Regions from separate parts of the Shewanella sp. Sh95 genome, predicted to be linked through region 2. Evidence: predicted binding sites of a transcription regulator. Region 2 holds the regulator's gene; each other region holds the start of a gene.

Region 1 (7,546 bases), on a different contig from region 2:
TTCGTTTGGGCCAAGTTAATATTTACCGTTACGCCTTTACATTTTATTTGAAAGAACGCCTCGATGAATTGCCTCAACCCTATAAGAAGTTGGTTCAAGGTTATTGGAAACTCACGGAAAATATAGCAACTGATGCGGTTGACAGCTTAGTTGATATGCCGGATGTCGATATCGACCCCGATGAGGTGCAAACCTTGGCGCTGTTTAGTGTGTTCGGCCAGATTATTGCCTTAACCGCATTTGCTTATTTGAATGCCAGCTCTGAGCAACCTTTCCCGCTAAGTGTGATTAAGTCTTTGATCGATAATCAGCAACAAACCTTAACCATCGAAGCCTTTGAAGCCTTAGATCTTGACCAAGATCTGCGTCAAGAGTTTATGATCGCCCACAATCTGCGCCAGACCCGTAATCAAAATTCCCCCGGGTTAATTCTGCGCCGAGTATTGTCAATGCGTGGTTTATTGCTTAACCCGCTCTAAGCACCGCCCATAAAAACAAAGCCTGCGATTGCAGGCTTTTTTGTTAAACATTTCAAAGCTTAATTGGATTTTTGCTGGCGGGCTAAGCCTTCGCTTGCCACCAATTGCAGCCAGTTTTGCACTAAGGCCGAGTTCGCACTGTGGCGTCGATAGGCACCAAATAGTGGGCGTTTTAAGCCTTCTTGCCCCAGTTTGACGGTGGCGAGACTTAAACCATGCCCTTCATTAATCGACCAATTGGGCAGGGCGGCGATACCGTCCTTACAGGCGATGCGCTGCAATAACATCATGGTCAAATCACAGGTTTTTTGCTCGCCGGCTTCTATGCCCGCGGGTTCCAAAAAGTGACGGTAAATATCTAAACGCGCCAGTGGCACCGGATAACTGATTATCGGTAAACGCGACAATTGCTTGGGCGTAACATAGGCTTCTTTCGCTAGGGGATGATCCTTGGCAACCACTAACTTCACTTCAAAATCAAACAAATGCTGATAGGCGAGCGAGTGTCCCGGTACGGGATCTGAGGTCAGCACTATATCGAGTTCGCCCATCTCTAAGGCATTGAGCGAGTCGAATAGATGACGGCTCGACAGATCTAACTCGGCTTGGGGATGATCTTGCCTAAATTGTTCCATCACTGGCATTAACCAGCGAAAACAGCTGTGGCATTCAATGCCAACTCTGAGCTGATTGGTTTCAGTTTCCAGCCCATTTTTGAGATCGGTTTCCGTCTCTAACACCTTAGGCAGGATCTCTTCGGCGAGGTGCAGCAGGCGTGCACCTTCCTGAGTAAAGGAGAGCGGTTTGCTTTTACGCACAAAAATGGGCGAGTTAATTCGTTGCTCTAACTCCTTAATTTGATGGGAGAGAGCCGATTGAGTGACAAAACGTTTTTTGGCTGCGCCCGCCAAGCTGCCACTTTCCTTCAGTGCCATTAAGGTTCGCAGATGTCTTAGTTCGATCATGATCACTCCAAGTGAATTTCGCTCATGTTGTGCTTGAAATCAATTCGGTTGCTGGCATAGAGACTATCACAATAAACTTCTAGACGTCCAGACGCCCATTGTGATTTATCTAGGCTTAAATGCGAAAAGTTGCCAAGAAAACACCATCTACTGGGTGCAAGTGCCGAATATGGCTTATCTCAAATAAAGGAAGATATGGTATGCAATTAAACAGTCTTGGTTTTCCCCGTATCGGGCGTCGTCGTGAATTAAAGTTTGCCCTTGAAAAATACTGGCGTGGTGAGAGCACTCAAGCTGAACTGCATGAGGTGGCTAGGGAGTTACGCCGCACTCATTGGCAATGGCAAGTGGCCGCAGGGATAGAGCAAGTACCTGTAGGGGATTTTGCCTTTTACGATCAAGTGTTAACCCTGAGTGCGACCTTAAACGCTATCCCCGATCGCCACCGTGGCGAGGGTGCTATCGATCTTGATACCTTATTCCGCGTTGCCCGTGGTCGTGCACCAAGTGGCACCGATGCGCCAGCCTCGGAAATGACTAAGTATTTCAACACTAACTATCACTACTTAGTGCCAGAGCTTAAGCAAGACCAAGTGTTCTCTATCGCCTATGAGCAGTTATTTGATGAAGTGGCCGAGGCGCAGGCGCTGGGTTATCAAGCCAAGCCTGTGTTGTTAGGCCCTGTGAGTTACTTGTATCTGGCCAAAACTGTAGGTCAGGATTTCGATAAGCTGAGTTTATTGCCCAATCTAGTAAAGGCTTATGCCGACATTCTTGCGCGTTTTGCTGCGCAGGGCGTAACTTGGGTGCAACTTGAAGAACCGATTCTGGCACTCGAATTAGCCGCCGATTGGCAAGCAGCGATTAGCCAAGCTTATCAAGCGCTTAAAACGGCTCAAGTGAAGATTTTACTCACCAGTTACTATGGCAGCATTAGCCATCATCAGGCATTGGTTTCCGCGCTGCCGGTGGCGGGGGTGCACCTAGATTTAGTGACTGCCCCTGAACAATTGGCCTTGTTTGCTAATGCATTAAGACCAGATCAAATTCTGTCGGCGGGTGTAGTTAATGGCCGTAACGTGTGGGCGGCGGAGGTTGACCTGATTGTTGAGCGTATCGGCGGTGTTGCCCGAGACTTAGGAGCGCGCCTATGGATTGGCACTTCGTGTTCACTGCTGCACAGCCCTGTGGATTTAGAGGTAGAGACAACGCTCACGCCGACGCTGCGTCAGCAGCTTGCGTTTGCCAAGCAAAAGCTGTTGGAACTGGCAAATGTGCGCCAATTGTTGCAGGCCCCTGAGTCTGTCGCGGCCAAAGAGATAGTTAACTCCTGCGTGGCTCGCCGTGAGGCTAAGGCACAGGCGGCGGATGCTAAAGTGATCGCCCGTGTCGCTGCGCTGACCCCAGCCGACTATGAACGGGTGAGTGAATTTACTGAGCGCCAAGTGGTGCAGCAGCGTAAGTATCGTTTGCCATTGTTGCCAACGACTACGATTGGCTCATTCCCACAAACACCGGCAATCCGCGGACTACGTAGCCGCTGGCGCAAGGGTGAGCTAAGCGATGCCCAATATACTGAGCAGTTGCAGCAAGTGACCCGCGATACCATCGACCGCCAGCTTAAACTCGGTATCGATGTGCTGGTACACGGTGAGGCCGAGCGTAACGACATGGTGGAATACTTCGGTGAGCAGCTCGAAGGCGTGGGCTTTACCAAAAATGGTTGGGTACAGAGTTATGGTTCTCGCTGCGTTAAGCCGCCATTGATTTATGGTGATGTGAGTCGCCCGAAAGCCATGACGGTTGATTGGGCCGAATTTGCCCAAAGCCTGACGGACAAACCGGTCAAAGGCATGCTAACGGGCCCGGTGACGATTCTACATTGGTCGTTTGCCCGTGAAGATATCAGCCGCGATACCATTGCCACCCAATTGGCGCTGGCAATTCGTGATGAAGTGGTGGATTTACAAAATGCAGGTATTGGCATTATTCAAATTGATGAGCCAGCCTTCCGCGAAGGTTTGCCATTAAAGCAAAGCCAGTGGCAGGCTTACTTAGATTGGGCGGTGAATGCCTTTAAACTGAGTGCGGCGGGTGTGATTGATGAAACCCAAATCCATACCCATATGTGTTACAGCGAGTTTAACGATACGATTGCCGCGATTGCCGCCATGGATGCGGACGTGATCACCATAGAGACTTCGCGCTCACGCATGGAACTGCTCAACGCCTTTGAAGATTTTGAATATCCAAATGAAATTGGCCCTGGCGTTTACGATATCCACTCGCCAAATACGCCAAGTGTTGAGGCTATGGTACACCTTATCGAAAAAGCGGCGCAAAAAGTGCCAGTGCGCCAACTCTGGGTTAACCCCGACTGCGGCCTTAAGACCCGCACGTGGGCTGAGGTAGAACCCGCGCTGAAAAACATGGTCGATGCAACCCGCGAACTGCGTCGCCGCCTTGGCTAAGAGCTTGTGATATCTGAGCAATAAATGCCACAACTGCTTTACGTAAACAACAGGGATACCTAAGGTATCCCTGTTTTGCTATTGGTTGTTTATACAGACCGTTGCTTATAAAAATCAGCGTTTCACGCCATGACCCTTTAGTTTGAGGTATGCAGATAATCTCAAGTAACACGGATTTATATGGTTCAAAGTGTTATCCGTATATTTAAAGGTCTAGGGCGCAAACTTCTACACAGATATTTGCAAATCTTTACCTGATATCGACACTTCCTTCGTCTACTGCGCTTAGCTAACTCTATATACTGACAGCACTATTTTTCTTCCCGCAAGATACACGCTTGCGCCCATTGGCATTGATGGACACCTAGATTCAGATGAAAAAATCCTCAAAGCGTAAATTGATATTGATCCTAAGCGGCCTCATCCTCCTTGGGGGCGGTGCTTATTTTCTGCTACATAAACCCGAGGCGGCCCCAAGCTATGTGACGGAGCCCGTTAGACGCGGTGATATTGAAAACTCGGTGCTCGCCAACGGCATGTTGCAGGCCTCCAAGCTGGTGAGTGTGGGCGCGCAAGTCTCGGGGCAAATTCTGAGTTTGCCTGTGGAGCTAGGCCAAGAGGTGAAAAAAGGCGATCTTATCGCGCAAATCGACAGTCTTGCCCAGCAAAACAACCTGCAAAATGCGCTGGCATCCCTTAAAAACATCAATGCCCAGTATCGTGCTAAGCAGGCGCAAATACGTCAGGCAAAACTCGAATATACCCGTCAGCAGGAAATGCTCGCCGATAAGGCCAGCTCCCGCGCAGACTTTGAAGCCGCCGAAGCCACTTTGACAGTTTATCAGGCCGAGCTTGAGCAGTTAGAAGCGCAAAAACAACAGGCTGAAATTAATGTCGACAGTGCCAGAATCGATTTAGGTTATACCAAGATCACTGCGCCTATGGATGGCACAGTCGTTTACTCTGCGGTCGAAGTGGGTCAAACCGTTAACGCCAATCAAACCACACCAACCATAGTCGAGATGGCGCAGCTCGATACCATGACGGTCAAGGCGCAGATCTCCGAAGCCGATATCGTCAATGTGCGCCCAGGACAGCCAGTGTATTTCACTATTCTTGGTAGACCTAACCATCCCTATCGCGGCACTTTAAGGGCGATTGAGCCTGGCCCGACGTCAATGGATGGTGACGATAGCAATATGAGCTCGAGCGATTCAGACGCCATTTATTACCATGGCCTGTTCGATGTCGAAAACCCCGACCGTACCCTACGCATTGGGATGACGGCGCAGATTTCGATTGTGCTTGCCAAGTCTGATGATGCGCTGTTAATACCATCGCAAGTGCTGAGGGTAAAACCAAGGGATAAAGCGGCTCCGCCAGCGGAAGGCAAGTCCCGTGGGCCGCAATATCAAGTGCCTGTATTGGTGAATAATCAAGTGCAATATGTGGATGTAACTGTTGGTATTAATAACAAAATCAATGCCGAAATCCTGTCTGGCCTGAACGAAGGCGACCAAGTGGTGCTCGGAATGCCCGCCGACGGCTCGACCATGAAGTTCCGTGGCCCACCAATGAGGTTTTAAGCGTGACTAAGCCATTACTGGAAGTGTCAGCTTGCTACCGCAGTTTTCAGGCGGGTGAGCAACAACTGACTGTACTCAAAGATGTTAATCTTTCCATCGCCCGTGGTGAGATGGTGGCGATCGTCGGTGCCTCGGGTTCGGGTAAGTCGACACTTATGAATATCTTGGGCTGTTTAGATAAACCCTCAAAGGGCTCGTACTTTATCGATGGCCAAGATACCTCGCAGATGGATGTGGATGAACTCGCAAAGCTGAGACGTGAGCATTTTGGCTTTATTTTTCAGCGATATCATTTGCTTGGCGATCTTAATGCCGTCGGTAACGTCGAAGTGCCCGCCGTCTACGCGGGTAAAGATCGTCTTGAACGTAGACAGCGCGCTGAGCACTTATTGTCGCGCTTGGGTTTAGGTGAGCGTCTCGACCATAAGCCGAATCAGCTCAGCGGCGGCCAGCAGCAGAGGGTGAGTGTGGCGCGGGCGCTGATGAATGGCGGTGATGTGATCCTTGCCGACGAACCAACGGGCGCACTAGATAGTCACAGCGGCGAAGAAATGATGCGGTTATTACAGGAACTGCACCGCGAAGGCCACACCATTATCATCGTGACCCACGATATGCATGTGGCGCAGCATGCCGACCGTATTATTGAGATTAAGGACGGGGTGATTATCAGCGATGAGCCTAATCCCGCCTCAAACGTTGCGGCTGCGCCTAAGACTGAAGTGATCCCCGCCAAGACGAAGGTGCGCGCCCGCGTGGCGGCATGGGACAGATATGCCGAAGCCCTGAAAATGGCGCTGCTGGCGATGTCGACCCATAGATTGCGCACCTTTTTAACGATGCTCGGCATTATTATCGGTATCGCTTCAGTCGTGTCTGTGGTGGCGCTGGGTGAAGGTTCGCAGCGGGAAATCTTAAAGAGCATTAGTTCAATGGGCACCAATACCATCGACATTCGCCCCGGCTCAGGCTTTGGCGATAGGCGCTCGGCAAAGGTACGAACTTTGACTGCAAGCGATGCTAATGCACTGAAAAACTTACCCTATGTCGATAGCGTCACCCCGAGCATTGGTTCGAGTGCGACGGTGCGTTATGGCAATAAGGCGGTGACGGCGACTGTGAATGGCGTGGGGCCAGAGTTCTTCCGGGTTAGAGGCTATGAACTGGCCCAAGGGCAGTTTTGGGACGATGACAGTGTCGATGCCTTAGCGCAGGATGCGGTGATCGACGAGAACACCCGTAAACAGCTGTTCCCTAATAGTAGCGGCGTCATGGGTTCTGCCATCGGGGAAGTCATCTTCCTCGGGGATTTGCCGGTGCGGATTATTGGTGTCACTCAGCCTAAGGAAAGCGCCTTTGGTAATAGTGATGCTCTCAATGTGTGGGTGCCTTACACCACGGTATCAGGCCGGATGGTGGGCAAGAAATACTTAGATGGGATTACCGTGCGGCTCGATGAATCCGTACCGAGCAATGCGGCGGAGCAGGGGATTATTAGCCTGCTGAAGATGCGCCACGGTACACAGGATTTCTTCACCATTAACACGGATACCATTCGCCAGAATATCGAGAAAACCACCGCGACCATGACGCTATTAATCTCGGCCATTGCGGTGATTTCCCTCGTAGTGGGCGGCATAGGGGTGATGAATATCATGCTAGTGTCGGTGACCGAGCGCACCCGCGAGATTGGCGTGCGCATGGCGGTTGGGGCGCGCCAGAGTGATATTCTGCGGCAGTTTTTAATTGAGGCCGTGTTGGTTTGTCTGTGCGGCGGCGCGCTTGGGGTGGCCTTGGCCTATTTGATTGGCGTGGTGTTTGCCCAAGCGGGAGGCAGTTTCCAGATGATTTATTCGACGACTTCTATTGTTGCCGCCTTCGCCTGCTCCACCTTAATCGGGGTGTTGTTTGGCTTCCTCCCCGCTCGCAATGCGGCGCGTTTAGATCCTGTTGATGCCCTAGCGAGAGAGTAACTGAATGAATAATCGAGTTTTAACGCATCAAAATGAATTAAGCCGCCGTGTCGGTTCAACGCTCAAGCTCAG
Region 2 (7,546 bases):
AAACTTAACGCATCTAAAAAGGCGACCACTTCGGCCTCGCCGCCCTTAAGCTCAAAACTCAGCATAGCGCCAAAGCCTTTTTGTTGCTTGGCGGCAATAGCATGGCCTGGATGATCCGCAAGACCAGGGTAATACACTTTACTGACCACTGGGCTATTAGTCAGCACGTCCACAATCCGCTCGGCATTACTTTGGTGCTCACGAATGCGCACAGCTAAGGTACGCAGGCCGCGCAGGGTTTGATAACTGTCGAAGGCAGAACCGGTTAAGCCTAAGGTGTTCGACCACCAATGTAAGGTCTCACCGAGTTGAGGGTCTTTGGCGACCACCGCGCCGCCCACCACATCGCTATGGCCATTAATGTATTTAGTGGTGGAGTGGATAACGATATCGGCGCCGAGCAATAGCGGTTGCTGCAAAATCGGTGACAGGAAAGTATTGTCCACTATCACTAACGCGCCCACACCATGACTTGCCTTGGCAATAGCTTCGATATCAACCACCCGCAGTAATGGGTTGGATGGGGTTTCAATCCACACCATTTTAGGTTGCTGGGCAATCGCTTGCGCAAGCGCTTGGCTGTCGGTTTGATCGACCACCAGCAATTTAAATTGGCCTTTTTTCGCCAAATTAGTAAATAAACGGTAAGAGCCACCGTAACAATCGTGGGGCACCACCAGTAAATCATCTGGGCCCAGTAAAGTGGTCACTAAGGTAATGGCTGCCATGCCAGTACAAGTCACTACACCGGTTGCGCCTTTTTCCAGCTTAGCTAAGGCATCGCCTAAGATGCTGCGGGTAGGATTGCCGGAACGGCTGTAATCAAATTCGCGAGGATTTTTATGACCATCGAAGGCGTAATTCGTCGACAGGTAAATTGGCGGCACCACGGCGCCATATTGAGTATCGCTTTCGATACCCTGACGCACTGCCAATGTGGCTAATTGACGCTCGGTCACTAATTTGCCTGCGGTCATCGGGAACTCCTAAGTTCGCAAAGAGATGTCTGGACGTCTAAATGTACCTAAGCCCAGTGGTATCGTCAATAGGCGTTAAGACGTTTAGACGTCTAAACATAAAGAAATCTGTTTGCAATCGCTAAGAAATAGTAGCAATAATTTGACTGTAATCTGTAAGGGTTTAAAATCTGCCCCGAATTTAGCGTTATAACAGGTGAGTCAATGACTGAATGGAATGGGGAATACATCAGCCCCTATGCTGAACATGGCAAGAAGAATGAACAAGTAAAGAAAATTACTGTGTCTATTCCGCTCAAAGTGCTAAAAGTCCTCACGGATGAACGCACGCGTCGTCAGGTCAACAACCTGCGCCACGCGACCAATAGCGAACTGTTGTGCGAAGCATTTTTGCATGCCTACACCGGCCAGCCTCTGCCTGATGATGCCGATCTGTCGAAAGAGTGCCCAGACAGCATCCCCGCTGAAGCGAAGCGGTTGATGGACGAAATGGGGATCGAGTGGGAAGACATGGAATAACGCTTAAGCGCCCATAATCCTGCCGTAACTAATTATGAGGGATCGTTAATGCTCATCCGGCGTGGTGGGTTAAAGTAACGATCCCTATTTTGTTTTGATGGAATCCTATGTTCTCCTTGATCGATCCACAAACGCTCGCTATTGCGTCTGTGATTGTGTTTTTAGGTGCCCTCACCCAGAGTCTGATTGGGTTTGGCTTAGCAGTGGTCGCCAGTCCGTTGCTGTATATCGTCGATCCCCAATTAGTGCCCGCTCCCGTGATTGTGATGGGATTTTCCATCGCGCTACTCACCCTATTGCGTGAACGCGGCCATTTAGAATTCAATGGCTTGCAATACGCGCTCATCGGTCGAGTACCCGGTGGCTTTATCGGTGCTAGCCTATTACTGTTTGCGCCGCAGCCGATTCTTGGTTTGGCGATTGCGGCCATTGTGGCGGTCGCCGTGGTGCTGAGCCTGTATAAATTCAGCCTACCGGTGAACAAAGCGACGCTATTTGGCGCGGGAGTCGTCTCGGGGATCTTTGGCAATATCGCCGCCATTGGTGGCCCTCCGATGGCGATTTTATTGGCGGGTAAGGATGCTTCGCAGTTTCGCGCGGCGTTATCGGCCTTCTTTATCTTTAGTTCGACCATTGCCTTGGCGATTCTTGGGGTGACGGGCCTACTCGAAATCAAGCACTTTTGGCTGTCGCTAATGCTATTGCCCTCGGTATTGTTAGGCTATCTCGTGGCAGGCAAACTGGTAGGAAATGTGGATAAACATAAGACCAAGATGGCGACCTTAGCCCTCTGCGCTATCAGCGCCTTAGTGCTCACGGTCAAATCAGTGATTGAGTTATTACCGCAATAATCTCCTGCCAATTGCAACCAATCGCAGCCATAAAAAAAGCACCGTTTAACGGTGCTTTTTGTTGCTGTGGATACGAGTTGTCATCCATTCGAGCATCACTTAATCGCATTTAAGTGATGCTTATTGCGCTAGCATCAATACGTTAGCTTAAGTAGCTTTGGCCTGCATACACAATAAAGTGTCTCAGCGCGAGCACGCCAGTTAAGCTGGCACAGGCCACCATAATCATTGCGCCCTTAGTGTGGCGAGTCGCTGCGGGAAGCAGCATAAACAGCAATGGCACACCAAAGCCAATCCCGACCACGCCAATCCAGAATACGCTTGCCCACACGCCAGAGGTGAGTGATGCCAGCGCCGCAGCCGCCGCTCCGCCCTTAAAGTACAAGGCACAGAACAACATAAACAGGAACATGATTTCGATTGCCATCACTGGCAGCTCTAAGCCATGCATTTTGGCTAAGGTCTTGTCGTGACTATCGGTTTTGAACATCACCAGCGCCAGCACCGCATTGGCCGCAGCGCCCGCTGATAAACCAGATACCAAGAACAGTGCAGGCAATACCGCAGTGTTTAGCATCGGATAGGCATTCATCGCCGAGATTAAGAAGCCAGTGTAAGCGCCCACACCAATGGCGAGGACAAACAACAGCACTTCAATCAGCTTTCTAAAGGGCATCAGCAGCTTAGCGATAGGCGCGAGGAAACCTAAGCCCCACTTTGGCAAATCGTCACGCAATACTAAAATCGCGTAGGCAAATGCCAAGGGTGAGTAAGCCAGCAGCGCTAATACCCCAATCGCCATAACGGACTGGAAGTTGTAGTTAATTAAGATCAACCAGAAGTGGAAAGGCTTAGTTAAATCAAACACTAAACAAGCCAAGCCTAAGCTGATTGCCACAGGGCCAATAATTGCTGCGGCCTTGAGGATATTGCTCTCAACTTGTGTTTGTTCTTGATTGAACCAACGCAAACCAATTCCAATCAGCAAACTTCCGGCGGATAAACCCGCCATAAACAAATACACGGCGATGACCCAGTGCCAAGTGACGGGATCATATTGCGCCATATCGCCCCAAGTATTGTTCATAATCAAATCCCCCCTCTTTTGGTAGGAACGCGATATACCCTAGGTTTAGTGCCTAAATGGGTCTTATCTTGGTAAGTGATCTTAGTGTTGAGCAGTGTGGCCACTTCACTTTGTGGATCGTTAGCATCGCCAAACACCAAGGCATCGGTCGGGCACACAGTCACACAGGCAGGCTCTTCACCCCGGGCCAAACGCGTGTCCTTACAGAAATTACACTTGTCAGCCACTTTGGTTTCGGGATTCATAAAACGCACTTTGTAGGGACACGCCGCCACGCAGTACATACAACCCACACACTTGTCGCCGTGGATGGAGACAATGCCATCTTCGCCCACATAGGCCGCACCCGTTGGACACACCTTCACACAAGGCGCATCTTCACACTGCTGGCAAGACACCCTGTGGTACTTAAAGTGCAGATTGGGCATTTCGCCATACGGCCCTTCGACTCTCACCTGCAAACGGGTCACCCCTTCTGGTACGCCGTTTTCACTGCGGCAAGCCACGTTACAGGCTTGGCAGCCGATGCACTTGTTCTCATCGTGCACCATCACATATCTTTTCGTCATTTGAGCCTCCAATTAGCGTTTTGCCAGCGTGACGCCAGTGGTGTGTACCGTCATGCCACACACAGGCGCGGTAACGTGGGGCAATAAGTTTCCGCAGTGGATACCTTTGCCTGTCGCTCTAACCAACTCTTTGTTTTTAGAACCAAAGCCCATATAAGCAAACACGGTATCGGGGCGAATGCCCGGGGTGACTAACGCATGACCTTCCTCTGTACCTACACTGCTGGTTAAGCGAATAGGGTCGCCATTGCTGATACCTAATTTGCTCGCGGTATCTGGGTGAACCCATACAGCGTTATCCGACATCAAATTTGCCAGCATGGGCACATTGTGGGTCGCGCCATTGGTATGCACCGCCACCTTACCTTGGATAAAGTAGAGTTCATTTGGCTTTTTAAGCTGCACTTCGCGGAATTTAATGACGCCGCGTCCTGGCGCCATGGCTTCAACCTTGGCGGAGGTCAATTCAATCTTGCCGCTTGGGGTTTTAAAGCTGAGTAAACTGCCGTAGGTGCCGTCTTCATCCGCAGGTTTGGCATTGGCATAGGCCTTGGTAAATTCGGCGACCATTTTAGGTTCACGCAACATAATCGGCTTACCGAAGCTGACAAAACCTTCGTCTTTGATCCGGCGCAGCAGCTCTGTGTCGCGGTTTACCTGCAATAGTTGCAGGGTCTCCATGTTTTCCCATGGATAGAATTCACTCAACCCTAGCTTATGGCCGATATCTTTAAAGATTTGCCATGAAGGACGAGTATCACCTAAGGTTTCGACTACCCGTTGGCGCACATAGTAGGCAGGGTTTTTACCGGACTTGTCAGCGATTTCCTCATCGCGCTCAAGGTAGGTAGACTCAGGTAGAATCACGTCGGCATAGGCCGCGGTTTCACTGATATACACATCGCACACTGCAACAAAGTCGAGCTTTTTCAAGGCTTCGACCACACGCGCTCTGTCGGTCATGGTTTGCATTGGGTTAGTACGGGACATCACCCAGCCATGTAACTGATAAGGCACCGCGCTTAAGGTCGCATCGAGGACGGTTTGATAAATCCCGCCCGCAGACCACATCATGGCGTACTGTTCTTCCACTTGGTCGATACGTTTTGCCGCAGGCTTTGGCATATCTTTTACGCCGGGCTTACCCAGCACAGGAGCCACATCTTCACCCGCGAGCTTGTTATAATCACCAGGCTTTTGACCAAGGTAGATACCGCCCTTACGCTCGATATTACCAATCAAGATGTTGGCAGCGTACAAGGCACGGCGCATTTCAAACTCTTCGGTGGTAAAGGTGGCTCGGTGACCAAAATCCACCACAGCATGGGGTGCTTTAGCGGCATATTCGCGGGCAATACGGCGAATATCTTTGGCGGGCACATCGGAGATGGTTTCGGCCCACTCTGGGGTATAGGCTTTTACTTCGGCGGCAAAAGCGTCAAAGCCTTCAACATAACGCTCAACAAAGGCCTTGTCGTAAAGGTTTTCTTCAATCAATACATGACATAAGGCTAAAGCGACGGCCACGTCGGTACCGGGACGAATCGCGTACCATTCATCGGCTTTATCGGCGACGATAGAGAATCTTGGTTCAAACACCACCAGCTTGGCGCCTTTATCCATTTGCGCCGCCATCATGCCACGGGTTTCGGACATGTTGATGCCTTCGTACAGGTTATGGCCGAAGTTAATGATGTATTTTGAGTTACTTAAATCGCGTTTCACCTTAGTGCCAAACATGGCCTTAGCGGCAATTTCATAACCACCTGGGCAAGTAGACGCATGAGTAAAAGTATTTGGGCTGCCAAACGCAGTGGCGAGATGGAATAAGTGTTTTTCTTGCGAGCCAGATTTTGAGGAAAACGCTACCGCCTCTGGGCCGTGAGCTTGCTTGATTTTATTGAGATTATCGGCAATTAGTTGATAGGCTTCATCCCAACTGATTTCAGCCCACTTACCCTCGCCGCGCTCGCCAACCCGTTTGAGTGGTTTCACAATCCGCTGTGGATCGTAAAGTAAACTATGGCCAGCACCACCGCGGGCACAGACTTTACCGCCAAAGGATTTAGCCGCCTTATTGCCGCTGATAAAGACGTTTTTACCTTCAATCACCCGCGCTGAAATCGGGCAGCGGGTCGAGCACATCTCACAGATACTGGCAATTTCTTTGCCCATGCCCTTAAGCTGCTTGCTCTCTAATGCCGCTAAACTGCCCGGCAATAAGCTAGCTAATGCACATGTTGCACCGCTGGCCCCTGCGCCCTTTAAAAAGGTTCGCCTATTAAGCTCAATCATGGTTACCTCCATCACACTCATCCACCCTTATGCGCCAATTGGCACACGCAAACTTAGGCTTTGGGTCACCACTGCGGTGAAACACTAAATTTGCTCACAGGTTTTTAGTTATTAATGCCAATGCCTTAAGAAACGCTGACATTTTGCTGTTCCGGGGTGATTGTTATCCCTTAAGGAGTAGGCGGATATTGTGGTAAACCACATAGGCAAGTTGAGTGTGATCTGTGGCAACAAAAAGTTAAAATTGTTCTAAAAATTCGTGAATAAGATCAATAGTGTTGATTGGCCATATCGATGCGTACGCTTGAGGTATTTTAACAATACGCACCACAATAAAAAGTTATCAAAAAACCTAAAAGCAATTTTAAAAACAATAAGTTAAAAAGTGATACCGCGATATCGCTGTCACAATAAACCCGTTCATTTAAAAGGATAAAATGCCAGCACCTATTAGCGCGAACAGGTGCTGATATGAGGTTGGTATAAGGTCAATCCACCAAGGTAATATCTAAGCCATTTAACAGCCGAATCGCTTCGTCGCGGCTAAACTTAGCACCTTTAATTTTATTATTAAAAATATCGATATCGTAATCGGTCGCCTCGGAGAAATCTGCCTCCATCAACTCGGTGCGGCCAAATAAGCTGTGGCGAAAATCGCTGTAACTAAAGTTGGCGCGATTAAACTTACCTTCACGGAAATCCACATCCTGCGCCTTACAGCCCTCGAGCACCATTTCATCGAGCGTAAGCCCCATAAAAGAGCAGTCGTTTAAGATGCAGGTTCTAAAGCTAAAAGGCGCCGCAAAGGATAATCTCGGCCAAGCAGCGCGAGTCCAATCTATGCCCACCAGTTTACATTCTTCAAAACTCACACCGTTAAATTGGCTTAAGGGCACCTTGAGCAGGCTCAAATTACAGCCCACAAAACGGCAATCGATAAACTTGCAGTTACGGAATGTGCTGTCGCTAAACTGGCAATCGTGGAACTCGCACTCTTCAAACTCCAGATCCTGCCACTGGGTTTGGCATTCGGCTAAGGCGATAAATTGCTTCGAGAAAAAATACCGCCCTTCGGAGGCGGCGCGCGCCATCATCGGCGTTTTGGGTTCTGTCATCTACTTACCTCGATATGTTTCATTCATGCCTTATGTTAGGGTCTGATGGGCAAACTGTGTTTTTCAATTCACAAAAAATAGGTGTTAACACAAAAAGCCACGCGGTATGGGGGCTCAGGCACTCGCTTTATTC
Region 3 (7,546 bases), on a different contig from region 2:
GCATCCGCCGCCGCAATCTTGACTCTATCGCCGAGTAAACTGCCATCGATAGGCGCAAGTGCTGCGCCCAATAAATCAAAGCCCACACCCACATTACCCATAGAGGCGGGAGCGTAAACGGTCAAACTCATACACTCACCTCACGAGTCCAATTTAAGGTTCTTAATACATCGGCAAAGGCACCTGCCGCAGTCACTTCTGTGCCCGCACCATAACCACGTAGCACAAAGGGAATCGGCTGATAATAACGGCTGTAGAATGCCAAGGCATTTTCACCGCCTTTTACGCTATAAAGTGGATCGGTAGCATCGACTTCGGTGATACGCACATAGCACGCGCCTTCTTCAATCTGCCCCACATAACGCAGCACTTTACCCTGCGCTTTCGCCTCAGCCACTCGCGCCGCAATCGCCGCATCAGCCTCGGGTAAACGCGCCATAAAACTTTCCACATCGCCTGAATCATCAAAACCTGCGGGTAAGACTGAGTCGACAACAATATCATTTAGCTCAAGTTTCAAACCCACTTCACGGGCCAAAATCAGTACCTTACGCGCCACATCCATGCCACTTAAATCATCGCGAGGATCGGGTTCAGTAAAGCATTTTTCCCGCGCCAGTTTAGTCGCCTCAGAAAGTGACATACACTCCTCGAGTTTACCGAAGATAAAGGATAAGGAGCCTGACAAAATACCGTTAAACTTGTGTAACTTATCGCCAGCAAATAACAGTTTCTTCAAGTTATCGATAACGGGTAATCCGGCGCCCACGTTGGTCTCATACAGGAACTGACGACGTTGTTTTAATGCTGTTTGACGCAAAGCTTGGTAATAGGCGTAATCACGAGTGTTGGCCTTTTTATTCGGCGTCACCACGTGCATGCCCGCGTTCATCACCTCTAAATACTGGTTCGATACTTGATCGCTTGAAGTACAATCCACCAGCACAGGGTTTAATAATTGTTGTTCTTTCACCCACGCCAATAGCGCAGGTAAATCGCTTGGCTGCTGACTGTCGGCAAGCAGGTTTTGCCAATTGTTTAAATCAATACCCGCACTATCGAGTAACATCTTGCTTGAATTCACGATGCCGCAGACACGAATGCTAATGTGCTGCTCTTTTAGCACACTCGCCTGTTGTTTGATCTGCTCGAGTAAGCCTGCGCCAACGTTACCACACCCCACTAAAAACACATCTAGATACTGCTGCACATCGAAAAAGCCCTGATGACAGGCGGCAACCGCATGTTTGGTCTTTCGCTGCTCAATCACAGTTGAAATAGAACGTTCAGAAGAGCCTTGGGCAATCGCGATAATATTCACACTCGCCTGCGCTAATGCTTGGAAAAACCGCGCCGCCACACCTTTATGGGTACGCATGCCATCGCCAATTAACGAGACAATGGCTAAGTCATGGCGCATTGCAATCGGTTCTAACAAGTCACTTTTAATTTCTAACTCAAACTCTTGCTCAAGCGCCGATTTCACCTTGGCGGACTCACTGGTCGCCACACAAAAGCTGATGCTGTATTCGCAAGAACTCTGGGTGATGAGTGACACGGAAACACCGCTACGGGAAATCGCTGCTAGTGTGCGGCTCGCCATACCGACCATGCCTTTCATACCAGGGCCTGATACATCAAACATGGTTTGATTATCGAGGTTTGAAATGGCTTTAACCTGCAAGCCGCTCTGATCGGCCTGATTCGATACCAGAGTGCCGGGCGCATCGGGATTAAAGCTGTTTTTGATATAACAGGGGATGTGGAACTGGGCGATAGGCGCAATGGTTTTAGGATGCAGCACCTTAGCCCCAAAGTAAGACAGCTCCATCGCCTCTTGATAACTGAGCTGTGACAACAACTTAGCATCGGTAACAACCCGAGGATCTGTATTGTATACGCCGTCAACGTCGGTCCAAATCTCGCAGCTTGAAGCATCTAAACAAGCGGCCAGCACGGCAGCAGAGTAATCAGAACCGTTACGGCCTAAGGTCACAACCTTGCCGTCTTCATCGGCGGCGGTAAAGCCGGGCATCACCCAAACCCGCTTCTCATCGAGGGCAAGATTTTTAAATCGCGGTTTGCTGACAGCAATATCGACCACGGATTCTAGCGGACGACCACGGCCTAAAAATAGTTCACGTGGGTCTAGCTGCGCCGAAGTAATGCCTTTTGCCAGCATGACTTGCTCCATCAACGCAGCAGACAAACGCTCACCCGCAACCACGATCTCGGCGCGCACCCCGTCAGGGCATTCCTGCAACAGCGTAATACCGCGTAATCTGTCCTGCCAACGTGCAAGCTGCGCGCTTAGTCCGGCGAACAGCACTTCGCTCTGGCTACTAGAGAGTCCAGAACTGACCGCATCCTGATAGAGCGAGGTAAACACCCGCTCAACGTGTTGAATGACTGGTGAATAATCTTCCCCTTTCACCGCCACATCGACCATTTCAAGCAGAGCGTTTGTCACTGTTGCAGGCGCAGAGAGCACTGTCGCGACTGGCTCAGCTTTCGCTGCCTTGGCCACAATATCCGCCGCCATTGAAAATCGCTGCCAATTTGCAAGCGAGGTACCACCAAATTTCATCACTTTCATCTTGATCTCCTGTACCGCGCCCGACTAAGAAACATAAGCTAAAAACAAAAAAGCCCGCTTCTTTGTGGGAAGCGGGCTCGTCGTTAAAATTCTTTAGGGTGTATCAGCCCGCCCCCACTCTGGTTGTAGTGGTGGTTGTAATAATGGTAATTACTACGAAACCAAGGCTATGCATACGTTTAGACTTATCTATGTCAATGTGATGTTAAACAGAATTGCCTTTTTCACCTAACCTTGTCAACCCCCAAACTGGATTATTTATGCACAAATCTTTCACTTGAGTAAATTAGTGATTCAAGATTAATAAATATCAAGTTTTCATAGGCTAAAAATACGTTTTCATCAATACAAAACTGTTTACGTAAACGTAATGCTAGACAATTACAATCAATTTAACCTATTAAAAAATAAATAATTTATAATGATATTTTTTCATCATTCGAAAATTAAAGCATTTCAGTCTGTTTCCACACATAACAAAGGGCAACTCATAAAAAACCACAATTCATCTTTTGTATCGTCATTAATCTCAGTAAATCGAACTCACAAAAAGCTGTGCGATATCTAACATAAGCAACTTCAAATTATCGCCAGCACCCTAAAAGCGCGTTATTATGCGCGCACATTCCGAACCGGAGGCGATATGAAGATCACCCAACACAGCGCGGTAACCATTCATTACCGTTTATCAGATCAAGAAGGCAGACTTTTAGAAGACTCTTTTGATGCCGAACCAATGTTGTATCTGCATGGTACAGAAAACCTAATCCCAGGATTAGAAGCCGCATTAGAAGGTAAAATTAAGGGCGAAAAACTGGACGTGACGATCAGTGCCGAAGAGGCCTATGGTCCGTACCATGATGGCCTTCGCCAGGCAGTACCATTAGAAGCATTTGGTGATATCGAAGACATCGTGCCAGGTATGCGCTTTATTGCAGAAACTGAAATGGGCCAGCGTCCAGTTCAAGTCATCGAAGTTAAAGATGATGTTGTGATTGTTGATGGCAACCATCCATTAGCAGGCCAAGCACTCAGCTTTAGCATTGAAGTCATCGATGTACGTGAAGCGACAGCTGAAGAAATTGCCCATGGACATATTCATGCACACGGCGGATGTGGCAGTCATGGACACAGCCATGAACATGACCATGGCGGCGGATGCTGTGGTGGCTCAGGTCATGATGTTGGTGGCTGCTGCGGGGGTTCTGATGACCATGGGCATCACCACCATGACCATGATCACGAAGCTTGTGACACACCTAAAGCGGGATGTGATGGCAACGGTGGCTGCGGCTGCCGCGGCTAATGTAGGTTCACAAGCCTAATAGCCCTCCCAGAGGAGCTGATAAAAAAGCACTTCCTTAAATAAGGAGGTGCTTTTTTTATCGCCAAATGATTATAATCAGCAGGTAAATAGGGAAGTTTAAAATCAAACAGCATTTTCAGCTGAAAAAACAATATTTTCAAATCGATATAAACATCACGCAACGGAGTGCATATGTTAGCAAAACCAGTATATGAAGTTTTACCCTTTGGCTATATGGTACTAGGCTGTTTAAGCTTTATGCTGCTAGAACCTGATTATGCGCTGATTGCTGCTCTTGTTGTGTTTGTTTTGGGCGCCAGAATTTACAATTTACGTTCTCAAAATCGCCGAACCGATCCTGTAAAACGCCGAAAATCTGGATATCTACCTAAGACAATTTACGATTTATTGCCTTTTATTTATCTCTTTTCTGCCTTAGCTATTTTTAAATTTTTCCCTAAAAATCTTTATCCTTTGCTGGCCATTATGTTACTCAGTTATAGTTTTTATATTCTCGTTAGACGCTCCATCCACCGCCGACATAAAATACCGACAACTCCCCGGTTTTAATCAAATATCTAGTCCAATGGAGCCCAAATAATTAACTGATAAGCTGTTGGATTTTATCCCTATGGCTGGGTTCCATATTCTTTAAATAGTTTGAACAACGGGTAATAGTCGCAATACTCACCTGATACTCGGCAGCAATTTGTCTCTGGCTCATTTCTCCATTTAGCAATAGCTGGAAGACTTTTAGCCGACCGGCAATAGCGCTGCGCTCTTCCTCGGTCAGCAATAAATGAAACAATACCGACAGCTCTTCATAATTCCCATGGCTCAAAATTTTTTCTAATACTAAGTCCCAATTGGCTCGCATAATCGCCCCATAAGTATTGTTTAAGCATTACAACGGCAGTTTAGCAGATTTACTCTACCGGCAAATAACTTGTTACGTTTATCCCTCTTATCTAGACAAAAACTGACAAATTTGCTTCTAGTACATTGAGTTAATTTGTGTACAATAGCAGAGCAATGTCACACTTCGACGCTAATTTGTGAGAATACGATGAAAAAATTACTCCTAACTCTCGTTGCCGGTACCTTATTGGCTTCAACTGCTCAAGCACACAATTTTGAAGATGCAAAAGATGCGATTCAATATCGCCAATCTGGATTCAGCTTAATTGCTTATAACTTTGGTGATATGGGCGCCATGATGAAAGGTAAAAAGCCTTTCGATGCTGAAACCTTTGCGATGCGCGCAAAAAATGTCGCTGCGCTTTCACACATCCCTTTCGAAGGTTTTATTGAAGGTTCAGATAAAGGCGATACCGAAGCCCTAGCCAAAGTATGGCAAGACAAGGCGGACTTTGAGGCTAAGATGAAAACCTTCCAAGAAAATGCTGCAATTTTAGCGACTGTTGCTCAGAAAGGTGACCAAGCTGAAATCAAGCAAGCCTTTATGGATACTGGCAAGAGCTGTAAAGGCTGCCATGACGTTTACAAAAAAGATTAATGTTCACGTAATCTCTTGTAAAAAGCCTGCAATATACAGGCTTTTTACTCCTGAGCATCCGCTAAAGCACTTGCACTACAGGCCACATCAAATAAGTAAATACAACGCCTGCGATGATTAACAGCAGGATTAATGCCAGCCACAGTGATTTAAAAACCAACTGAGACTCTAACTTTGCGTACTCAAGCTTAGATACACGCTTGTAACCGCTAACCATCGCACCTACTAACTTGTCACCTTTAAGCGCGTGCACAATAACTGCCAACACATGCACGGCAGTTAAGGCTAAGATCAGGTTAAAATTCATCTTATGTAACCAAGTGAGAAACGAACCCGTATCAGCACTCACATAGCTGTATAGCGGACCTTCGGTAAACACATCATCGGTAGCAAACAGTCCAGTAATTAGCTGTAAGCTAATAATGGCAATCAACACAATCACCATATAACCGCCCATCGGATTATGTCCTAATACCACAGACACGCCCTTTGATCGAACTTCGTTTAAATACTCAAACACAACCCTAGGGTGGTGCACGAAGTGGCTAAATCTGGCTGTATCACTGCCAATTAAGCCCCACAAAAGACGAAAGCCAATCAAGATCAACAGACTATAAGCAAAGATCTGGTGCCATTGCATTTCGCCCACTTCGGCGCTCCACCACAATAAGGCCATTAGGGCCACCATGCCCCAGTGAAAAAAGCGTATGGGTAAATCCCAGACCTTAACTTTGATATGTTCGGTTTCCATAATACCTGCCACTCGACGAAACAATGAAATAAGTGAAGGTATTTTATCGGGATCTAATGAAAAACTTAAAGTAAAGATAGGTAAATGATAGGAAAGACTGCAGAGTTATCCCATCAAATATGGCCTGTTCTGATAGCCAATACAAGCCTTTTTGGCTAAGAATCACCGAGATTTGTCTAAGCGATCAAATATCCAACGAACAGTATCTAACCGGACAAAAAATGTGATTTAGATCTCGTTTTTAAAGGTGTAGATTGGTAATCTGAAACTGAAGAAAATAAATAGAAGGTTCGACATATGCTAAAGATTACGAGCAAGCAATTAGAAGTAACTGCCCCAATCCGTGAACGCATTGAAAGCCGTTTGGAGAAACTTTCTAGACATGATGTGCAGTTGATTAATCCCCATGTCATTATTACCGAGGAGAAACCTGGTTTCAAAATTGAAGCGTCGGTTGGCATCCCAAATGGAGAACTTTTTGCTCAAGCTAAACACGATAATCTTTATGCAGCTATCACTGCTATGGGTCAAAAATTAGAGAAGCAACTCAATCGTTTAACCCACAAACCTGAAGCACAACGTTTTACATCCATTGCTCATCCCGAAGAGGCTATTAATGTCGAGGATGATTACGAGGAGGAAGATGCAGCTTAAGTTACTCAATGTAGTGCGAGACCACATCACTTCGAGAGCATAAAAGTAGATAAGGTTTAATAGGTCACATTTTTTAGCAAAAGTTTGATAGACCATCCTAATGGCCAGTAAAAAGAGTGTGAACCTTTAAAGAACTACTACACTTTACTAAGTGACAGCAGAATCGAAGTGATGTGAATTTCAGCTTAATAGCATTTAATACCACCACAAGAAGGAGTACGCCGCCATACAAAACTCACACTCAAAAACAGTGACACAGGTAGTCACATAAAGCATTAAAGCAGCCACATAAATTCGGTAACGCCAAGCTGTAATGTTTATGCGTTTCCCATCTGGTTATCAAATGAGATGCGAGGTTACTAAAAGTACAAACCGATGACCAAAAACTAACGACAAATACACTAAGGGGTGTTAACTCACGAGTCGATCATTAAGGAGTAACCTACTACATCATATTGCCAGTTTAAGTCTTACACACTCTTCAAGCACAAATGTAACAACCAAGAGGAGGACGTTAGCAATAGAGCCACATAGGTACCATGAAAGGCCACTTTAGGTGAATTAGCTTCTTAACAGTCAAACAATATGAGGAGGTTAATAGCGTTATCGGTAATATGAGCAATTGGGCATATTACAAATAGTGAGTAAAAAGAATTTAGATAACACGGAACAAGGCGAGCTGCTTAACAGCAAAATACCCAGTACCTTTTTAAGTACTAATAT
Region 4 (7,546 bases), on a different contig from region 2:
TTTTTGCCTTCGCTGTCTAAATGCTCAACAATTTCAAGGGCAATACTCGAGGTCACCACCCAATCGGCACGGGCTTTTACCGCCGCAGACGTGTTGGCGTAAACAACCACGGTATGGTCTGGGTGCGCATCACAGAAGGCGCTGAATTTATCGATGGGGCAACCTAAGTCTAATGAACAGGTCGCCTCCAAGGTTGGCATCAGAATGGTTTTTTCTGGGCTTAAGATTTTGGCAGTTTCACCCATAAACTTCACCCCAGCGACGATTAACGTCTTTGCGGGATGATCGCGGCCAAAGCGCGCCATTTCAAGTGAGTCTGAAACACACCCACCAGTTTCTTCAGCCAACGCTTGAATTTCAGGGTCGGTATAATAATGGGCAACCAATACCGCATCCTTTTCAATCAGCAGCTGCTTGATACGTGCCTTGTAGTCCGCCTTTTCGGCATCGGACAGAGGAATTGGCTTAGGCGGAAACGGATAATCAATAGTTTCGATTGTTGGGGCAAATGGGCTGGGGCTCATAACAAATCCATCAGGATAACAACGTTCGCGAATTATACGTAATTGGGATCAAAAGATTAACCCATTTATGGCCTGCGAATAAAAAAGGACGCTAAATTGCGTCCTTTTTTGCCGGATTGGCTGTAAGTATTGGCTGACAGCCGACTAACGCATGGCTAATAGCATATCCTGCGGTTGCTCAAGGTATTGTTTCCAAAGGTTACAGAAACGAGCAATGGTGCCGCCATCGATAACGCGGTGATCGCCAGACCAACTCACTTGCATGATCTGGCGCGCTTCGACTTCACCTTTCGCATTAAAGCGCGGCAAGGTTTGCAACTTACCAAGCGCAACAATCGCCACCTCTGGCTTATTGATAATTGGTGTTGCGACTGTGCCACCTAAGGCGCCAATATTCGAAATCGAAATGGTGCCGTCTTTAAGATCCGCCGGCGCAACACGGCCGCTACGGGCGGCATTGGTTAAGCGGGTGATCTCGGCCGCAACGTCAAGGATGCTCTTATCTTGTACATCCTTGACGTTTGGTACCAATAATCCCACCTTAGAGTCGACCGCCATACCTATGTTATGACGTGCCTTGTAGGTGATTTCCGTACAATCGGCATTCACTTGGCTGTTAAGCACAGGGAACTGCGTTAAGGCTAACGACATGGCCTTCATAAAGAATGGCATCATGGTCAGCTTAACTTCGTCGGAGGAATACTTGGCCTTCATGCTTTCACGCAGTGCGACTAAGTCTGTCAAATCAAACTCTTCGCAATAGGTGAAGTGTGGAATGGTTGATACCGATTCGACCATCATTTTCGCCATCACGGCTTTCACGCCACGGATAGGCTCAACAATGTCACCCCGTGCAGAACTTGCCACGACGTTAGAGACGGTTGATTGAGTCACACCTGATTGAGTCGGTGCTACAACCACTGGCGCAACGGCAGGCACAGCGCCGCCCTGTGCTTGGAAGCGAGTAATGTCTTCCTTATACACACGGCCATGTTTGCCACTACCAGGTACGCGACTTAAATCGATATCTAAGGCACGTGCCATACGGCGAACGGCTGGGCTGGCTAAGGCTTTACCTTGGCGAGCAGACTCTTGCACCACACTTGCACTCGAACAAGCTGCTGGAGCGGTATTCGCAGCGCCGACGCTTGCTTCCTGTGCATGGCTGACCGGCGCACTAACGCCACCTTCAACCTCAATCGCAAATAGTGGCGCATGTACTTTCGCTAACTGGCCCTTACGGTAGTGCAACTTGACAATTTTGCCCGCTTTGATGGCGGGGATTTGCACTAAGGCTTTATCAGTCATCACATCGGCGATGGGTTGGTCTTCCACCACAGTATCGCCTTCTTGGACTAACCATTCGACCAGTTCACACTCAACAATCCCTTCACCAATATCGGGCAGCAGGAACTCTTCGACGCTGGTACCCGCCACGCTGGCTTGGCTTGCAGATGCTTGAGTAGATGTGTGTGCTTCAGGTTGAGACGCAGCAACAGGCGCAGCTTCGTCAGACTCAACCTGCACGGCATACAGCGGTGCATGCACCTTAGCAATATCGCCTTTGGCGTAATACAACTTAGTCACGACTCCTGCAAAAGGCGCCGGAATTTGCACTAAGGCTTTGTCGGTCATCACATCGGCGATGGGCTGATCTTCCACAATCGTGTCGCCCTCTTGCACCAACCACTCGACGAGTTCGCACTCGACAACGCCTTCACCAATGTCCGGCAAAATAAAATCTTTAATCATACCGGACTCCTAGAAGTTCACTGATGCCTTAATGGCTTCAAAAGTTTTGAGCGCATCGGGCATATATTCTTTTTCGTGGACCAGTGGATATGGGGTATCTAGACCACATACACGGCTGATGGGTGATTCTAAATACAAGAAACACTCCTGCTGAATGGTGGCCGCAATTTCACCCGCAAAACCACCCGTTAATGGTGCTTCATGGTTGATCAGTAAGCGGCCTGTCTTCTTCACAGAATCGGCAACGGTATCTACATCCCAAGGCGCGAGTGTACGCAGGTCGATAATTTCGCAGGAAATCCCCTCTTTTGCTGCCATGTCGGCCGCTTTTTCGATGATTTCCATCTGTGCGCCCCAAGCGACTAAGGTGATATCTTTCCCTTCACGCACCACTTCGGCTTTACCCAGCTCGATTTCATAATCGCCCGCAGGGACTTCTCCCACAGAAGCACGGTATAAACGCTTAGGCTCGAAGAACACCACCGGGTTTTTATCGCGAATAGAGGCTAATAATAAACCTTTGGCTTGAGCAGGATTACGCGGCACAACCACTTTTAAGCCTGGGGTTTGGGTAAAATAGGCTTCTGGCGATTGTGAATGATAATGGCCGCCCGCAATACCGCCACCATAGGGTGTGCGGAACACTAGACTTCCCACATTAAACTCATTACCGCTGCGGTAACGGAATTTAGCCGACTCGTTTACGATCTGGTCAAACGCTGGAAAGATGTAATCAGCAAACTGGATTTCCGCTACGGCAGTCATACCATTAGAGGCTAACCCGTTGGCAAAACCCGCAATACCTTGCTCAGTCAGTGGCGTGTTAAAGCAGCGGCTGCGACCAAACTTTTCCTGCAAACCAGAAGTTGCGCGAAACACGCCGCCAAAGTGGCCAACGTCTTCACCAAACACCACCATGCGCTCATCAGCTTGCATGGCGATTGACAAGGCCTCATTGACGGCCTGTAACATATTCATTTCTGCCACGGCTTATAGCCTCCCTGCACTTTTGGGATAGGATTGCGGATATTTTTTGATGTGTTCTTTAAGATCGCTCAGTTGCTTTTTAAGCGCTGGCGTTGGCTTGTCGTACACGTCTTCAATAATCTCATCCAGCATAGGGATAGGTAATTTTTCCGCGACTTTAACGGCGGCTAACACTTCTTCACGGTACTTTTCGTAACGCTGGGCATCATCAGCCTCGGCTAACCAGCCTTTATTAATCAGCCACAACTTAAAGCGTTTGACTGGATCGTGTTGTTGCCATTTCGCCTCTTCTTCTTTTGAGCGATAACCCGAAGGATCGTCAGAAGATGAGTGGGCGCCAAGACGATAAGTCATAGCTTCAATCAACACGGGGGCATTGTGCTCAATCGCATAGGCACGCGCTTGTTGAGTTGCGGCCAAAACAGCCAGCATATCGTTACCGTCGACGCGAATGGTGTGCATGCCGTAACCCACGCCACGACTGGCAATACCGTTACCGGCAAATTGCTCTTCCGTTGGGGTAGAAATGGCATAACCATTGTTACGGCAGAAGAAAATCACGGGGCATTTTAACACCGCCGCCATATTCAATCCGGCATGGAAATCGCCTTCAGACGCAGCGCCTTCACCGAAATAACAGACAGCAACATTACGTTTGCCCTGCATTTTCAGGCTATAACCGACACCTGTCGCTTGCGGGATTTGCGTGGCCAATGGCGATGAGATGGTTTGGTAGTTTAACGCCGCGCTGCCATAGTGGATTGGCATCTGGCGACCTTTACCTAAGTCCTTCTCATTGCTGAACATTTGGTTCATAAACTGTTCAGTGGTAAAGCCGCGATAACGTAGCGCAGCATGTTCACGGTATTGCGCGAGGATCACATCTTCTTGATCAAGTGCGGCCACGCTACCGACGATCGCTGCTTCTTCACCGGTGCAGGTCATATAGAAGCTGATCCGTCCCTGACGCTGTGCGCCAAGCATACGTTCATCGAGTACCCGCGTGAATACGCAAGTATCGTAAATTTTGGTGGCTAAGGCTTCATCTATTACAGGCAAAACCGCGGTTTCATAGGTAGTGCCATCTGCTTGTAGAATTCGAAGGATAGGAATGTGAAGCGATACCTTATCCAAGAAGCCGACACGGTGCACTGTATCAGTGTTGAGTGTTGCTTTGCTCATATTGTGCTCTTGTTATCTCGTTACGCAGCAGAAGAACCACTGCGCCTAATTTATACGAATATGCCGGATGAACATTACGTTAACGTAAACTACCTATCAACCGTTGGCACAGTTCAAACGACAACTAATCCCCTGTGGGCATGTATATAATGCTTTACAAAACTAGCGAACATCTGGCGCGACTGAAGGGATCAGGCAAATCACAGTGCGATTGCCGATGGGCACCTTGGCATTGGGGAAGACAATCGCTTCAAATTCCTGTTCGACTTTAATTTCCTGTCCACCCTCTCGGGCCAATACAAAGCCTTTAGGGAAAGCTCGGAAGTTTTCGACATCGGTCGCGAAGGTAAATTCAAAATCATCAAAATGTTTGTTAATCACCCGACACACTTGATACAGATTCACCTTATCCGCTGAGAATGGCTCAAGCGCTAAGGGTTTGTCTGTGATAAGGCGCATAAACATCTCTTGGGCGGCAATAAAACGCGTCATATCGTTTTGGCCCATGGGATACACCTTACCTAATTCAATGGTAAAGGCATCGGCGCCATACTGCTCGGAGGAAAAATAGCTAAAGGTGGTTGTCGGCTCATGGTGAAATAACACAGTATCGACGCCACTGGCCGCTAAAAACATGATTTGCTCGGCGCTGTAAGCACGGCCGGGACGATAGGGATAAATCGCAAACTTTTCGTGTTTTGACGCCCGCATCGCCGTGTGTAAATCGTAGTGAATTCGCTGGCGCCCTGAGGCTGCGCCCTTAAAGAAGCGGTCAACATAGGCTTCTAATTTTTTCGCCCGCACCCGCTCAGGATTCACTAATCCCGGTGGATTTGAATGCTCGCCACTAAACAGACGATTCATGTTCTCGTCGATAATGCGAGTGCCGTTATTAATCGCTAAAGGGTTACCAATAAGAAAGAGCGTGCGTTGTTTGGCGATGATTTTTTGTTGGAGAAGCTGTTTGATTAAGGTATTGCAGAGTTCGATGGGGGCGGTTTCATTGCCGTGGACACCGCAGGAGAGAATGACATCCTTACCTTGGGCTTGTGCAGGCTCAAAAACGATGACGCCCGTGTCCCACACCTCGACTCGAGTATGTTCCCCTAAGGCGAAACTAAACTCCTCTCCGAGGGTTTCAGGATTAGCGAGGGTCAGCGCGAGAAAATCCTTCGAATCTAACAGAGCTTGTAACACAGAATTCTCCTTATAATAGCGTGTTAAAGACGGGAGTGATGGCAATAACTGCCTGTTTCATGGCACTTATCGCTACCCGCCTTAAAAAGCGCATCCATACTAACACAAGTTTTTGGGCCGTTACTCCGTCATTCTGGTCAAACAAGCGCATTTCGCGGCAAAACAACAGCATCTTAGCCGCATTTGGTCGACATAGGATTAATTTTGTCGACACACTTGCTTTTAGGCATGAGTTTTATCACAATCCTTAGCCATCTAGACTTCTATCAGGATTTATCATGGCGTTAGCAACTTTCGGTGCCGGCTGTTTTTGGGGCGTGGAGTATTTCTTTAGACAAGTCAACGGCGTGACCAACGCGACCTGCGGCTATATGGGTGGCAATAACGAAGCGACCACCTATGAGGAAGTCAAAAAAGGTAAGACAGGCCATGCTGAAGTCGTGCAAGTAGAATTTGACCCTGCGATTGTCAGCTACGACGAGTTACTGGATGTGTTTTGGAAAAACCACAACCCGACCACGCTCAATATGCAGGGCGGCGATATTGGTACTCAATACCGCAGTACCATTTTCTTCCATGATCGTGAGCAAAAAGCGGCGGCAGAAGCCTCAAAACTGGCCTTTGCCCGTTCAGGTCGTTGGGGATTGCGTCATATCGTCACTGAGATTGTGCCGTTACAGCAATTCCATGTGGCAGAGGAATATCATCAAAACTATATCGATAAGAATAACTTACCGAGTTGCCATATCGAGTACTAGGCTTAGCGATTCAGCTCAAACCTGAATAATTTGATCTTACAATCGCTGCAAATAAAAACGCACTCATAGGATTTCAATGAGTGCGTTTTTTTATCGGTAAAAAGAATGCGTAAACGCTAAATCAGGCGCTGAGGGCCTTATCGATCAGGGCTTGTGCGTCCTTAATGATATCGGCAAGATGTTGCTCACTGATAAAGCTCTCACCGTAAATCTTGAATAACGCCTCAGTGCCCGATGGCCGCGCAGCAAACCAACCATTGGCCGTGGTCACTTTAATGCCACCAATTGAAGCATTATTGCCAGGTGCATGGGTCAATACAGCCTCAATGTTCTCACCCGCCAGCGTAGTGGCGTTTAAGGTCTCGGCATTAAGCTTGGCAAATTTGGCTTTGTTCTCAAGGCTAATTGGGCTGTCGATACGCTTGTAGAAGCTTTGACCAAATTGCGCCACTAATTCTTGATGGCGTTGCCCCGGCGTTTTACCTGTGACCGCAAGCATTTCGGCTGCGAGCAGCACTAAAATAAAACCGTCCTTGTCAGTACACCAAGTCGTGCCATCACGGCGCAGGAACGCGGCGCCCGCACTCTCCTCACCGCCAAAGGCAATGGTTGCCTCAGCTAATCCATCGACAAACCACTTAAAGCCAACGGGGACTTCGAGTAATTTTTTGCCATGGAAGGCACAGATTTTATCGATAAGCGCGCTCGATACCAATGTCTTACCAATGGCTAAGCTATCGCTCCACTCTGGTCTGTGGGTTAGCAGATAATCAATCGCTACTGCTAAATAGTGGTTGGGGTCCATCAGCCCGGTGCCCGGACACACGATGCCGTGTCTATCGTAGTCAGGATCGTTACCCACACATAAATCGAAGGATTCTTTATGGGCCAGTAAACCTGCCATCGCATAGGGAGAAGAGCAATCCATGCGGATCTTGCCGTCCTTATCCAATGACATAAAGCTGAAGCTTGGATCGACCTTATCGTTAACTAAAGTGATATCAATGCCATAGTGCTTGGCAATCGGTGCCCAATAATGAATACCGGAGCCGCCTAATGGATCGACACCCAGCTTAAGTTTAGCCTTAGCGATAGCATGCATATCGACCACATTGACTAAATCCGCGACATATGGGGAGATCAAAT

What was found. The regulator MetJ, encoded in region 2, represses methionine synthesis genes. The targets are predictions, from matches to a motif close to TAGACGTCTAGACGTCTA.
Region 1: a site for MetJ is predicted at 1,517-1,534, ahead of metE (5-methyltetrahydropteroyltriglutamate--homocysteine S-methyltransferase). Genes of this name have one in related genera too.
Region 3: a site for MetJ is predicted at 2,769-2,786, ahead of thrA (bifunctional aspartate kinase/homoserine dehydrogenase I). Genes of this name have one in related genera too.
Region 4: a site for MetJ is predicted at 5,891-5,908, ahead of msrA (peptide-methionine (S)-S-oxide reductase MsrA). Genes of this name have one in related genera too.

Annotation. Positions count from the first base shown of each region.
Region 1 covers NZ_LGYY01000208.1:24,668-32,213, forward strand. Annotated here, with positions in the region: gene AEA42_RS15090 (HDOD domain-containing protein) at 1-479, shown strand, start outside; gene AEA42_RS15095 (LysR family transcriptional regulator) at 539-1,444, opposite strand; gene metE (5-methyltetrahydropteroyltriglutamate--homocysteine S-methyltransferase) at 1,645-3,915, shown strand; gene AEA42_RS15105 (efflux RND transporter periplasmic adaptor subunit) at 4,290-5,501, shown strand; gene AEA42_RS15110 (MacB family efflux pump subunit) at 5,504-7,474, shown strand; gene AEA42_RS15115 (efflux transporter outer membrane subunit) at 7,479-7,546, shown strand, end outside.
Region 2 covers NZ_LGYY01000054.1:10,846-18,391, forward strand. Annotated here, with positions in the region: gene metB (cystathionine gamma-synthase) at 1-959, opposite strand, end outside; gene metJ (met regulon transcriptional regulator MetJ) at 1,182-1,496, shown strand; gene AEA42_RS04345 (sulfite exporter TauE/SafE family protein) at 1,604-2,347, shown strand; gene nrfD (NrfD/PsrC family molybdoenzyme membrane anchor subunit) at 2,490-3,434, opposite strand; gene AEA42_RS04355 (4Fe-4S dicluster domain-containing protein) at 3,437-4,003, opposite strand; gene phsA (thiosulfate reductase PhsA) at 4,016-6,298, opposite strand; gene AEA42_RS04365 (pentapeptide repeat-containing protein) at 6,787-7,413, opposite strand.
Region 3 covers NZ_LGYY01000158.1:497-8,042, reverse strand. Annotated here, with positions in the region: gene thrB (homoserine kinase) at 1-131, opposite strand, end outside; gene thrA (bifunctional aspartate kinase/homoserine dehydrogenase I) at 128-2,596, opposite strand; gene slyD (peptidylprolyl isomerase) at 3,240-3,902, shown strand; gene AEA42_RS11510 (hypothetical protein) at 4,095-4,472, shown strand; gene trpR (trp operon repressor) at 4,504-4,779, opposite strand; gene AEA42_RS11500 (cytochrome c) at 4,969-5,418, shown strand; gene AEA42_RS11495 (cytochrome b/b6 domain-containing protein) at 5,480-6,169, opposite strand; gene raiA (ribosome-associated translation inhibitor RaiA) at 6,467-6,823, shown strand.
Region 4 covers NZ_LGYY01000177.1:10,062-17,607, reverse strand. Annotated here, with positions in the region: gene nadA (quinolinate synthase NadA) at 1-524, opposite strand, end outside; gene AEA42_RS13030 (dihydrolipoyllysine-residue acetyltransferase) at 669-2,276, opposite strand; gene AEA42_RS13025 (alpha-ketoacid dehydrogenase subunit beta) at 2,286-3,263, opposite strand; gene AEA42_RS13020 (thiamine pyrophosphate-dependent dehydrogenase E1 component subunit alpha) at 3,267-4,445, opposite strand; gene astE (succinylglutamate desuccinylase) at 4,608-5,642, opposite strand; gene msrA (peptide-methionine (S)-S-oxide reductase MsrA) at 5,921-6,400, shown strand; gene pgm (phosphoglucomutase (alpha-D-glucose-1,6-bisphosphate-dependent)) at 6,522-7,546, opposite strand, start outside.